Regions from separate parts of the Streptomyces sp. GL_140 genome, predicted to be linked through region 3. Evidence: riboswitches for the same ligand, from Rfam matches in the RefSeq annotation. Region 3 holds a riboswitch; each other region holds the start of a gene.

Region 1 (3,824 bases), 710 kb from region 3:
GCGCTGCCACCGGCCGGGCCAGCAGGTCATCGCGGTCGAGATCAACCTCGCGGCCCCGCTCGACGCGGAGCCCGAGGGCCTGGACGGCGTGGCCACCATCATGGCCCGCGCCCTGTCCGAGGGCACCGACAAGCATTCCGCCGAGGAGTTCGCGGCCGAGCTGGAGCGCTGCGGCGCCACTCTCGACGCGCACGCCGACCACCCGGGCCTGCGGGTCTCCCTGGAGGTTCCGGCCTCCCGCCTGCACAAGGCGCTGGGACTGGTCGCCGAGGCGCTGCGCGCGCCGGCCTTCAGCGACGCCGAGGTCGACCGCCTGGTGCGCAACCGGCTCGACGAGATCCCGCACGAGCTGGCCAACCCGCAGCGCCGCGCCGCCAAGCAGCTCTCCAAGGAGCTGTTCCCGCAGTCCCTGCGGATCTCCCGCCCGCGCCAGGGCACCGAGGACACGGTCGCGCGGATCGATTCCGCGGCCGTACGGGCCTTCTACGAGGCCCACGTACGCCCCGCGACCGCCACCGCGGTGATCGTCGGCGACCTGACCGGCATCGACCTGGACGCCGTCCTGGCCGACACCCTGGGCACGTGGACCGGTGACACCACCGAGCCCCTCCCGGTCGCGCCGATCACCGCCGACGACCGCGGCCGCGTGGTCATCGTGGACCGGCCCGGAGCCGTCCAGACGCAGCTGCTGATCGGCCGCATCGGTCCGGACCGCCACGACCGGGTCTGGGCCCCCCAGGTGCTCGGCACTTACTGCCTGGGCGGCACCCTCACCTCGCGCCTGGACAAGGTGCTGCGCGAGGAGAAGGGGTACACCTACGGCGTGCGCGCCTTCGGCCAGGTGCTGCGTTCCACCGCCGACGGCAAGGGCGCCTCGATGCTCGCCATCAGCGGCTCGGTGGACACTCCGAACACCGGCCCGGCGCTCGACGACCTCTGGAAGGTGCTGCGCACCCTCGCCGAGGGCGGCCTGACCGACGCCGAACGGGACGTGGCCGTGCAGAACTTGGTGGGCGTGGCCCCGCTGAAGTTCGAGACGGCCGCCTCGGTCGCGGGCACCCTCGCCGACCAGGTCGAGCAGGAGCTACCGGACGACTACCAGGCGCAGTTGTACGCGCGGCTCGCCGAAACGGGCACGGTGGAGGCCACTTCGGCGGTCGTCAACGCCTTCCCGGTGGACCGCCTGGTCACGGTGCTGGTGGGCGACGCCTCGCAGATCGAGGAGCCCGTACGGGCCCTGGGGATCGGCGAAGTGACCGTGGTCACCAACTGACCGGACGACGGGCGGCCGTTCACCGGCCGACAGAGGGGTTCAGGCGGCTTGTCCGCAGGGGCCCCTTTTGTCTGTTTAGTCGTGTGGTTGCTTGTATGTGGTGTGGCGTACGCAACAAAAAGGCGTGTCTGTTTGGCGATTGACTGATGATCCGCCTAGCGTCGGCCCTGCTGTCCGTCAGTTGTAACCGCCGCGCCCCGCGGCACCGGACAGCGATCGCCGAGTCCCCGTCAGGCGCGAGCCTGGGGAGCCGGGGACCCACATGTGTCCCTGGGGTGAATCGGACCGCCTCGCGAGAGGTGGCCCGTAGGAGACCTTCCTGCTCCGAACCCGTCAGCTAACCCGGTAGGCGAGAGGGAAGGAAAGGATCAACCCCTTCATGGCCTTTGGCAGTCGTGCCGCCGGCAAGCACCGTGGTTCCAGCCGTCTGAGCCGCAAGACCGCCGGATATGCCGGCATAGCCGCCGTCGTCACCACCGGTGTCGTCGGCTCCCTGGCCGGCCCGGCGTTCGCCGCGGACAAGGCCCCCTCCGTCGAGGACACCGGCCTGAACACCATCGTGGTGGCCGACGAACTCGCCGGTGAGATCCAGGCCCAGGCCCACTCCCAGCAGCGGGCCGCCGAGGCCGCCGCCGCCAAGGCGCAGGCCGAGGCCGACGCCAAGCAGCGCGCCGCCGAGGCCAAGACGAAAGCCGAGGCCCGCGCCAAGGCCGAGCGCGAGGCCGCCGAGCGCGCGGCCCGCGAAGAGGAGCGCAAGCGCCTCAACACCTTCGTGGCCCCGATCTCGGACTCCTACGTCAGCACCCAGTACCACGCGGGTGGCGGCATGTGGTCCTCCGGCAGCCACACCGGCATCGACTTCCACGCCGCCTCCGGCACCGAGGTGCACGCGGTCGGCGCGGGCACCGTGGTCGAGGCGGGCTGGGGCGGCGCGTACGGCAACAACGTCGTCATCAAGCACGCCGACGGCACCTACACCCAGTACGGCCACATGTCCTCGCTGAGCGTCTCCGTCGGCCAGCAGGTCACCCCGGGCCAGCAGATCGGCCTGTCGGGCTCCACCGGCAACTCCAGCGGCCCGCACCTGCACTTCGAGGCCCGTACCGGCGCCGAATACGGCTCGGACATCGACCCGGTCGCGTACCTGCGCGCCCACGGCGTCAACGCCTGACGCAGGCAGCAGGCAGCGGCCCGCACGGCGCCGCGCCGCGTCACGCATCTTCCCGAAGGCCCCGGCTCTATCCGAGCCGGGGCCTTCGCGTTGTGTGAATGTTTCGTATTTCCGGCCGCCCTCGGAAATTATCGTGTGTTGCAATAGAGTTGCAGCGCGCACAGCCATACGAAAAAGGCGGAGGTCCGGTCTTGCGTATTCCCGCGCACACGGTATGCACAGCAATCCGCGACGACATCGTCTCCGGGGTGTTCGGGCCCGGCGGCCGACTGACCGAGGAGGTGCTGGCCCGCCGGTACGGAGTCTCGCGCGTCCCGGTGCGCGAGGCACTGCGCACGCTGGAGTCCGAGGGGTTCGTGACCACCCGCCGGCACGCGGGCGCCTGCGTGGCCGAACCCACCGAGCAGGAGGCGGCCGACCTCCTGGAGCTGCGGATGCTGCTGGAGCCCCTGGCGGCCGCACGGGCCGCCCGGCGCCGCGGCGAGGCCCACCTCAAGGTGTTGCGGGGGCTGGTCAGGCTGGGCCAGGAGAGGGCCAGGCGGGGGCAGGGGGAGGATCTGCGCTCGCTGGGCGGCTGGTTCCACGAGACGCTCGCCCAGGCATCGGGGAGCCCGGGGCTGATCACGCTGCTCACCCAGATGCGCCACAAGCTGGCCTGGATGTACGTGGTGGAGTCCCCGGTGCGGCCCGTGGAGTCCTGGGCGGAGCACGGCGCGATCGTGGACGCGGTGGCCCGGGGCGACGCCGAGCGGGCCCGGACGCTGACCGCGGCGCACGTGGACCGGGCGGCGGGGGCGTACCGGATCAGGGTGAGGACTTTGCAACCTGCCGTAAACATGGCAAGCGGCCGGCATTAACAAACGCCGTATACAAAGGTCGGATATCAGTACGGCGCCGGAGGGTATTTCAGGCCGCGCAATTCACGTGAATTCGCGCCCCGTGTGCCGCGCGCATTTTCGGCCCGGCCCGAATGTGGCGCGCCCCGGACGCAGCGAAGCCGTTGCCTCCGACGGTGGTCGGGGGCAACGGCTTCGCCGTGCACGTCTTGCGAGTCGAACCCGAAGGGTCAGACGGTCTCGGGGAGCTCCTCGAGACCCTCGGCGACCAGCTTCGCGAGGCGGTCCAGCGCGGCCTCGGCGCCATCGGCCTCGGACGACAGGACGATCTCCTCGCCGCCCTGGGCGCCCAGGCCCAGAACCGCCAGCATGGAGGCGGCGTTGACGGGGTCGCCGCCGGCCTTCGCGATGGTCACCGGGACGCCGGAAGCGGTCGTCGCACGGACGAAGATCGAGGCGGGACGAGCGTGCAGGCCCTCGGCCCAGCCGACGTTGACGCGGCGCTCTGCCATGGTGATGCCCTTCAGGTTCTTACGGTTGTCTA
Region 2 (3,824 bases), 3.8 Mb from region 3:
CGCGAGCGCCTCCAGGCCTCCCTCGCGGCCGGTGAGAGCGCCCTGCTGGCCACCGGGGTCGAGGAACTGCTCCGCTACGACGGTCCCGTGGAGCTGGCCACCTGGCGGTTCGCCACCGAGTCCTTCGTCCTCGGCGGTCAGGACATCGCGGCGGGCGATCCGGTGCTGGTGGTCCTCGCGGCCGCCGACCGCGACCCCGAGCGCTTCGCCGAGCCGGACGCCCTCGACCTGTCGCGGACCGACAACCAGCACCTCGGATACGGGCACGGGATCCACTACTGCGTCGGCGCGCCGCTCGCCCGACTCGAAGGCCAGACCGCGCTCGCGACGCTGCTGACACGTCTGCCCGATCTGGAACTCGCCGTGCCTGCCGGTGAGCTGCGGTGGCGCGGGGGGCTCATCATGCGCGGGCTGCGCACGCTTCCGGTCCGGTTCACCCCCCAAAACGCCTGAAACCCCCATGACCGGAAGTCAGTAGCCGTCTGAACTTGTGACAGGCGTTCGAAGGCCGCTAGGTTCTGCCGTTACCCCGCCGTTATGCGAAAGGTGCAGCCTCATGCGTTCCGGGAACGGCCGCCACAGACGCCCCCGACAGGTGCCCGCACTTGTCGTCACCGCCGGAGTCGCCGGCTCCGCGCTCGCCCTGCCGCTGCTTGCGGCCACCGGTGCGAGTGCCGCCGAGACCTCCACCTGGGACAAGGTCGCCGAGTGCGAGAGCGGTGGCACCTGGAGCGCGAACTTCGGCAGCGGCGCTTACGGCGGGCTGCAGTTCACCCAGGAGCAGTGGAAGAACGCCGGCGGGCTCGACTTCGCCGAGCGCCCCGACCTCGCCAGCCGGTCCCAGCAGATCGCGGTGGGCGAGCGGGTCCTGGCCTCCCAGGGCCCGCAGGCGTGGCCCCTGTGCGCGGCGCCGGCCGGGCTCTCGCAGCAGGGTCCCGCGGCCGAGGTGGACCCGGGCCTGCCCGGAGGCGGTGACGCCGCCTCGCACTCCGTGTCCCGCCCGGACGGCAAGATCCCGTACCTCGGGACGCCCCGGCCCTCCACGGACTTCGGGGCCCCGACCCCCGCGGCCCCGACTCCGACCCCCTCCCCTTCGGGCACGCCGTCCTTCCTGCTGCCCGACTACCCGCTGCCCGTCATGCCGCTGCCGGAGCCGCCGACGACGACTCCGGGGCTCCCGGGCGACCCGACGGCGCCCGTGACGCCCACGGACCCGACGGCCCCCACCGTCCCGACCTCGCCGTCCACGGACCCGACCGCACCCGTGACGCCCACGGATCCGACGTCTCCCGCGCACCCGGCCGACCCGGCGGCGCCCACGACGCCGGCCGTCCCCGCCGATCCGGCGGCGCCCGCCCCGACCGCCGACCCGACCGTCCCGGCGACCCCGGGAGCCACCACGGACCCGGCCGCCCCGGCTGCCGGTGCCGGTAAGCACCGCGGCCCGGCCGCGGTTGAGGCGCCCGTCACGTCTGATGCCGCGTCGGACCCCGCGTACACGGTGAAGGAGGGCGACAGCCTTGCCACCATCGCGGACGCCAACGGAGTGAAGGGCGGCTGGAACGCGCTCTACAAGGCCAACGAGCAGGTCATCGGCGAGGACGCCAACCTGATCAAGCCCGGCCAGAACCTGGATCTAACGCACGAATAGCGACACTTGGGGCGCCCGGAACCACCTGATTGTCCGTTTTCCGTAAGTGAGACATGTGTCTCTTCCGGTCAACTGGCGTGTCCGGTCCGGAGGGTTCCGCAAACCCCGTCCTCACCTGCGCAAACGCCCCTGTGGAGAGCGCAAGTAGGCACCGTTTCTCCCCGATGTCCCTCGTTGAACATCGGGGGGAGACCTGTCTACCTTCTGAATCGCTCGCCACCGCGGGCTCCTTCGACCGCATCGCCGAATCCTGCCGGCGGACGGAGGGAACACTCGTCGCGCAAGCGCCGAAGGCAGGAGCGGGGGAACCAAGGTAGGCGCCGGAACCGGCCGTTGAGAGACGGTCACGGAACCGGCTAGGGGTTAAGACAGGCGCTAGGTCGCCTGGCCGGGCACTCACTCGCCCGAACCCGACAGCTCACCTCGAAGGCGTCGGTGAGGAGAACTCCATGCTGCTTTCCGCCAAGGGCAAGCACCGCCGCGGCTCCAAGGCCGTTCGGCTCGTCACGCTGGCCGGCGTCGCCGGTGTCGCCGTCGCGGCTCCGCTGATGGCCGCGGGCACCGCTTCCGCCGCGACCGCTTCCGAGTGGGACCGCGTCGCTTCCTGTGAGTCCGGTGGCAACTGGGCCATCAACACGGGCAACGGCTACTACGGCGGCCTGCAGTTCTCGTCGTCCACGTGGGCCGCGTACGGCGGCAAGGCGTACGCCGCGCAGGCCAACCAGGCTTCCAAGTCCCAGCAGATAGCCATCGCCGAGAAGGTCCTCAAGGGCCAGGGCAAGGGCGCCTGGCCGTCCTGCGGCGTCGGCCTGTCGAACGGCGCCTACACCGGTGGCGGCTCGACCGAGACCGCCCCGAAGAAGACCGAGACGAAGAAGCAGGAGAAGAAGGCCGAGCCGAAGAAGGAGACCAAGCGCTCCGAGGCCTCGACCACCAACCGCTCCGAGCGTCCGGCCGCCACCTCCAAGCCGAAGACCGAGGCCCCCAAGACCGGCAACGGCTCCTACGAGGTCAAGTCCGGCGACACGCTGGGCACCATCGCCGAGGCGAACAACGTCTCCGGCGGCTGGGAGAAGCTCTTCGAGCTCAACAAGGACATCGTCTCGGACGCCGACCTGATCTTCCCGGGTCAGAAGCTGAAGCTCAGCTGAACCTTGCGGCAACAGCCGCGGTAGCGTCCGCAACACGCAGAATTCCCACCGCCCGGCGCGTACCCCCCACGCGCCGGGCGGTGCTGCGTGCCGGGCCCATCGCCCGGCGGCAGGCCCGGCGCGCCCCCCGAGGAAGAGCCCTATGTCCTGTAAGGGGGGTATTCGGGCCCTTTTTCGTCCCACAGCCCGGTTGATCGGGTCGCCGACCGCCCGGAGCCGGTTAGGCTCTAGGCGGCAAGGCCATCCCACGGCCTGACATGCCACCGCACACTCAGCGTCACATCCCAGAAGGAGATGCTCGTGCCGTCCATCGACGTCGTCGTAGCCCGGGAAATCCTGGACTCCCGAGGCAACCCCACGGTCGAGGTCGAGGTGGGCCTCGACGATGGCAGCACCGGCCGTGCTGCTGTTCCGTCCGGCGCCTCCACCGGAGCGTTCGAAGCCGTAGAGCTCCGTGACGGTGACCCCAACCGCTACATGGGCAAGGGTGTCGAGAAGGCCGTCCTCGCCGTCATCGAGCAGCTCGGCCCGGAGCTCGTCGGCTACGACGCCACCGAGCAGCGCCTGATCGACCAGGCGATGATCGACCTGGACGCCACCGAGAACAAGGGCTCCCTCGGCGCCAACGCCATCCTCGGTGTCTCCCTCGCCGTCGCGCACGCCGCGTCCGAGGCCTCCGACCTCCCGCTCTTCCGCTACCTGGGCGGTCCGAACGCGCACCTGCTGCCCGTTCCGATGATGAACATCCTCAACGGTGGGTCGCACGCCGACTCCAACGTCGACATCCAGGAGTTCATGATCGCCCCGATCGGCGCGGAGTCCTTCTCCGAGGCCCTTCGCTGGGGTGCCGAGGTCTACCACACCCTCAAGAAGGTCCTGCACACCAAGGGCCTCTCCACGGGTCTGGGCGACGAGGGCGGCTTCGCGCCGAACCTGGAGTCCAACCGCGCCGCGCTCGACCTCATCGTCGAGGCCATCAAGCAGGCCGGTTACGTCCCGGGCACCCAGATCGCGCTCGCGCT
Region 3 (3,824 bases):
GCCTTCCACGGGCTCACCGCCGGCGCGCTGTCGGTGAACGGCGAGGGCGGCTTCCGGGAGGGCTTCGCCCCGCTGCTGCCCGACACCAGGATCGCCCTCGGTGACCTGGCAGCCCTGGAGCGGGAACTGGGCAAGGGGGACGTGGCGGCCTTCGTGGTCGAGCCGATCCAGGGCAAGGGGGTGCTCGCCGCCCCGCCCGGGTTCCTGCTCGCCGCACAGGAGCTGCTGCGCCGGCACAAGGCCCTGCTGATCGCGGACGAGGTCCAGACGGGCCTCGGACGCACCGGGGAGTTCTACGCCTACCAGCACGAGGCCGGAGTGGAACCGGACCTGGTGTGCGTGGCCAAGGCGCTCAGCGGAGGCTACGTACCGGTCGGCGCCACCCTGGGCAAGGACTGGATCTTCAAGCGCGTCTACTCCTCCATGGACCGGGTGCTCGTGCACTCCGCGAGCTTCGGTTCCAACGCGCAGGCGATGGCGGCCGGGCTCGCGGTGCTCTCGGTCATGGAGGACGAGGGGGTGGTGGCCAACGCCCGCGCCATGGGCGACCTGCTGCGCGGCCGCCTCGCCGCGCTCGTGGACGAGTACGAACTGCTCCACGAGGTACGGGGGCGCGGGCTGATGATCGGCATCGAGTTCGGCCGGCCCTCCTCGCTGGGGCTGCGGAGCCGGTGGACCATGCTGCAGGCGGCCCGCAAGGGGCTGTTCGCGCAGATGGTCGTGGTGCCGCTGCTGCAGAAGCACCGGATCCTCACGCAGGTGTCCGGGGACCACCTGGAAGTGATCAAGCTCATTCCGCCGCTGGTCGTGGACGAGGCGGACGTGGAGCGGTTCGTCGGGGCCTTCCGGGAGGTCATGGACGAGGCGCACGGCGGCGGCGCGCTGATGTGGGACTTCGGCCGGACGCTGGTGAAGCAGGCCGTCGCGAACCGGTGAGCCGGCTTACCGGTGATCCGGTGACCTGGTGAACCGGCTGACGGGGCGGCGGCCTGCCTCGCGGGGCGTCAGTCCAGCAGCCGGTCGCGGAGCCGTTCGAGGGTCTCGGGCGTGAGCCCGAGGCCCTCGGCGAGGTAGCGCTCCACCCCGCCCCACTGCTCGTCGATGGTCTCGAAGGCCGCGGTCAGGTACTGGGCGCGGGCGTCGAAGAGCGGGGCGAGCAGCTCCATCACCTCGGGGGTGCGGGCCTGGGCCGCGTCACTGCTCCGGCGGACCCGGTAGCGGTTGTGCGGGGCGTTCGACTCCAGGTAGTCGGCGACGATCGCCTCCCGCTCGACGCCCAGCGCGAGCAGGGTGACGGCGATCGACAGGCCGGCCCGGTCCTTGCCGGCCGCGCAGTGCATGAGGGCCGGGACGCTGTCCTCGGCGAGGGCGTGCAGCACCCGGCTGTGCTCGGCGGTGCGGGTCCTGATGATCCCGCGGTAGGAATTGGTCATCCGCTCGGCGGCCCTGCCGTCCCCCAGGACCTCGTGGAGCTGGCCGACCTCCCCGTCGCGCACCATCTTCCAGAACTCCCGCCCGTCGGCCGGGTCCGACAGCGGGATGTTCACGTTGCGCACGCCGGACAGCTCGACGTCCGCGCCCTCCAGCGCGTGGTCGGCGCCGTTGCGGAAGTCGAAGACGGTGTGCAGACCGAGCGATTCGAGGAACTCCGCGTCAGTTTCAGTGGCATGTGCGAGATGTCCGCTTCGGAACAGTCGTCCCGACTTGACCTTCCGGCCGTCGGTGGTCGGCAGCCCGCCCACGTCACGGAAGTTGCGCACGCCGGTCAGTTCCGGCTCCGTCTGCGGGCTCTGGGGTATCCGCTGGGTCACAGGGGGCTCCTCTGTGTGGTCGTCGAGAGTGTCCGAATTACGCTACTTGGGAACAACTTGCCATAGCGACAGGCGAGATCGGACACCTCCCCGTGAGCCAGATCATACGGTGACCGTGAGTGCCTGATCATCAATGTCGAATTGCCTTGTCGGGGCGGCCGTTGAAGGCCGGGAATGGACACAGGGTGACCGGAATTCCGGCTGGCAGGCATTCCTGAGAATCATTCAGGGAATTCGTGACTTGTTCTGTGCGGCCGGACTCGATTACGTTCGCGATCGATCCGGACGGACCGCCTAATCCTGCCGCCGTCCGGCAACCGCACCCGACTATTCAGCGCGTGGCAGGAGCGGGGGAACCAGGTAAGCCGCTGTTCCCGATCCGTATCGGATCTTTACAACGGGACAGCTCGGGGTGAAGTCGTACATGCGCCGTTCGCCGGCGCGGATATGGCCGGACATCTCCCGTCCGAACCCGACAGCTCACCTCGCAGGCGTCGGAGAGGAATTCGCCATGACCGCAACGGGTAAGCACCGCCGCCCGAAGTCCCGCTCGATATCCCGCGGTTTCGCCGTTGCGGGCACCGGTGGCGCGGCCCTCGCGCTCCCGCTGCTCGGTGCCGCCGGCGCCCACGCGGCCGGCGTCCCGGCCGCGGCGCCCGCCGCCGTGCCGGTCCAGGCGGCACGGGTCGCCCAGGTTCCGGCCGCCCTCCAGGCCGCGCCGACCGCGGCGCAGGCCGCCCCCACCGTCTACACGGTCGTGCCGGGGGACTACCTCTCCAAGATCGCCGAGCGTGAGCACCTCACCGGTGGCTGGGAGCGGCTCTACGCGGACAACCGCGAGGCCGTGGGCTCCAACCCCTCGCTGATCCACCCGGGCCTGAAGCTGACGCTCGGTGCCACGGGCGCGGCGCAGCCGGCCGAGAAGCCCTCCCAGGCCTCGGCTGACGCCTCGTCGGACGACACCTCGGACTCCCCGTCGGGTGACTCCTCCGACGAAGGCTCCGCCGACGGGTCGGCGGCCGAGGCCCCGGCCGCGCCCGCCCCCAAGGCGGCCCCCGTCAAGCAGCAGGCCGCTCCGGCCTCCGCCGGGTTCGTCGCCCCGGTCGGCGGCGGCACCTCCACCCCGTACAAGGCCGCCGGCTCCATGTGGTCCAGCGGCTACCACACGGGTGTGGACTTCATCGCGAGCACCGGCACCACCGTCAAGGCCGTCGGCGCGGGCACGGTCGTCTCGGCCGGCTGGGGCGGTGCGTACGGCAACGAGGTGGTCATCCGCCACGCGGACGGCAAGTACAGCCAGTACGGCCACCTCTCCCAGCTGTCCGTCTCGGTCGGCCAGAGCGTCACCGCCGGGCAGCGCATCGGTCTCTCCGGCGCCACCGGCAACGTGACCGGCCCGCACCTCCACTTCGAGATCCGCACGGGGCCCTCGTACGGCTCGGACATCGACCCGCTGGCCTACCTGCGGTCGAAGGGCGTCAGCATCTGAGTCCGACCGTCGGCTCCGGCGGCGGGCGAGCGGTTGCGAGCGGTTGAGAGCAGCTGCCGGCCGGTGCGGACCGGGAACGTGCGTGCGGCCGGGACCCGAGGGGGGCCCGGCCGTATGTGCGTCCCGGTCGGTTCGTCGCCCCTCCCGCCTATTCCTCGTGCGACGGGTGGCAAAGATCACGGTCCGTCAAACCTTGGCTACGGTCGCGTAGGTCGTGCGCAGGGGTGAAGGATGTGGTCCCGTGGCAGCGACGACGACGACACTCAAGACCATCGGCTCGTACGCGGCGATCGGGGACAGCTTCACCGAAGGCGTCGGGGACCCGGGACCCGGGGAAACGTTTCTCGGCTGGGCGGACCGGCTGGCCGTACTCCTGGCCGATCAGCGCGAAGAGCACGACTTCCGGTACGCGAACCTGGCCGTCCGGGGCCGCCTCCTGGACCAGATCGTGGCCGAGCAGGTCCCCCGGGCCAAGGAGCTCGCGCCGGACCTGGTGACCTTCTGCGCGGGCGGCAACGACATCA

What was found. Region 3 has a riboswitch for cyclic di-AMP ahead of AC3IYJ_RS33265 (LysM peptidoglycan-binding domain-containing M23 family metallopeptidase). Riboswitches for the same ligand answer to the same signal wherever they lie in the genome.
Region 1: linked by a shared signal. The riboswitch ahead of AC3IYJ_RS30210 (M23 family metallopeptidase) and the one ahead of AC3IYJ_RS33265 (LysM peptidoglycan-binding domain-containing M23 family metallopeptidase) in region 3 are both predicted to bind cyclic di-AMP.
Region 2: linked by a shared signal. The riboswitch ahead of AC3IYJ_RS15590 (transglycosylase family protein) and the one ahead of AC3IYJ_RS33265 (LysM peptidoglycan-binding domain-containing M23 family metallopeptidase) in region 3 are both predicted to bind cyclic di-AMP.

What each region holds. Positions count from the first base shown of each region.
Region 1 is NZ_CM174404.1:6,433,382-6,437,205, forward strand. It holds gene AC3IYJ_RS30205 (M16 family metallopeptidase) at 1-1,273, shown strand, start outside; cyclic di-AMP (ydaO/yuaA leader) riboswitch at 1,481-1,640, shown strand; gene AC3IYJ_RS30210 (M23 family metallopeptidase) at 1,653-2,444, shown strand; gene AC3IYJ_RS30215 (GntR family transcriptional regulator) at 2,636-3,301, shown strand; gene AC3IYJ_RS30220 (HPr family phosphocarrier protein) at 3,511-3,792, opposite strand.
Region 2 is NZ_CM174404.1:3,358,923-3,362,746, reverse strand. It holds gene AC3IYJ_RS15600 (cytochrome P450 family protein) at 1-453, shown strand, start outside; gene AC3IYJ_RS15595 (transglycosylase family protein) at 557-1,651, shown strand; cyclic di-AMP (ydaO/yuaA leader) riboswitch at 1,927-2,098, shown strand; gene AC3IYJ_RS15590 (transglycosylase family protein) at 2,101-2,802, shown strand; gene eno (phosphopyruvate hydratase) at 3,097-3,824, shown strand, end outside.
Region 3 is NZ_CM174404.1:7,146,414-7,150,237, forward strand. It holds gene AC3IYJ_RS33255 (aspartate aminotransferase family protein) at 1-936, shown strand, start outside; gene AC3IYJ_RS33260 (tyrosine-protein phosphatase) at 1,005-1,811, opposite strand; cyclic di-AMP (ydaO/yuaA leader) riboswitch at 2,126-2,320, shown strand; gene AC3IYJ_RS33265 (LysM peptidoglycan-binding domain-containing M23 family metallopeptidase) at 2,323-3,300, shown strand; gene AC3IYJ_RS33270 (SGNH/GDSL hydrolase family protein) at 3,542-3,824, shown strand, end outside.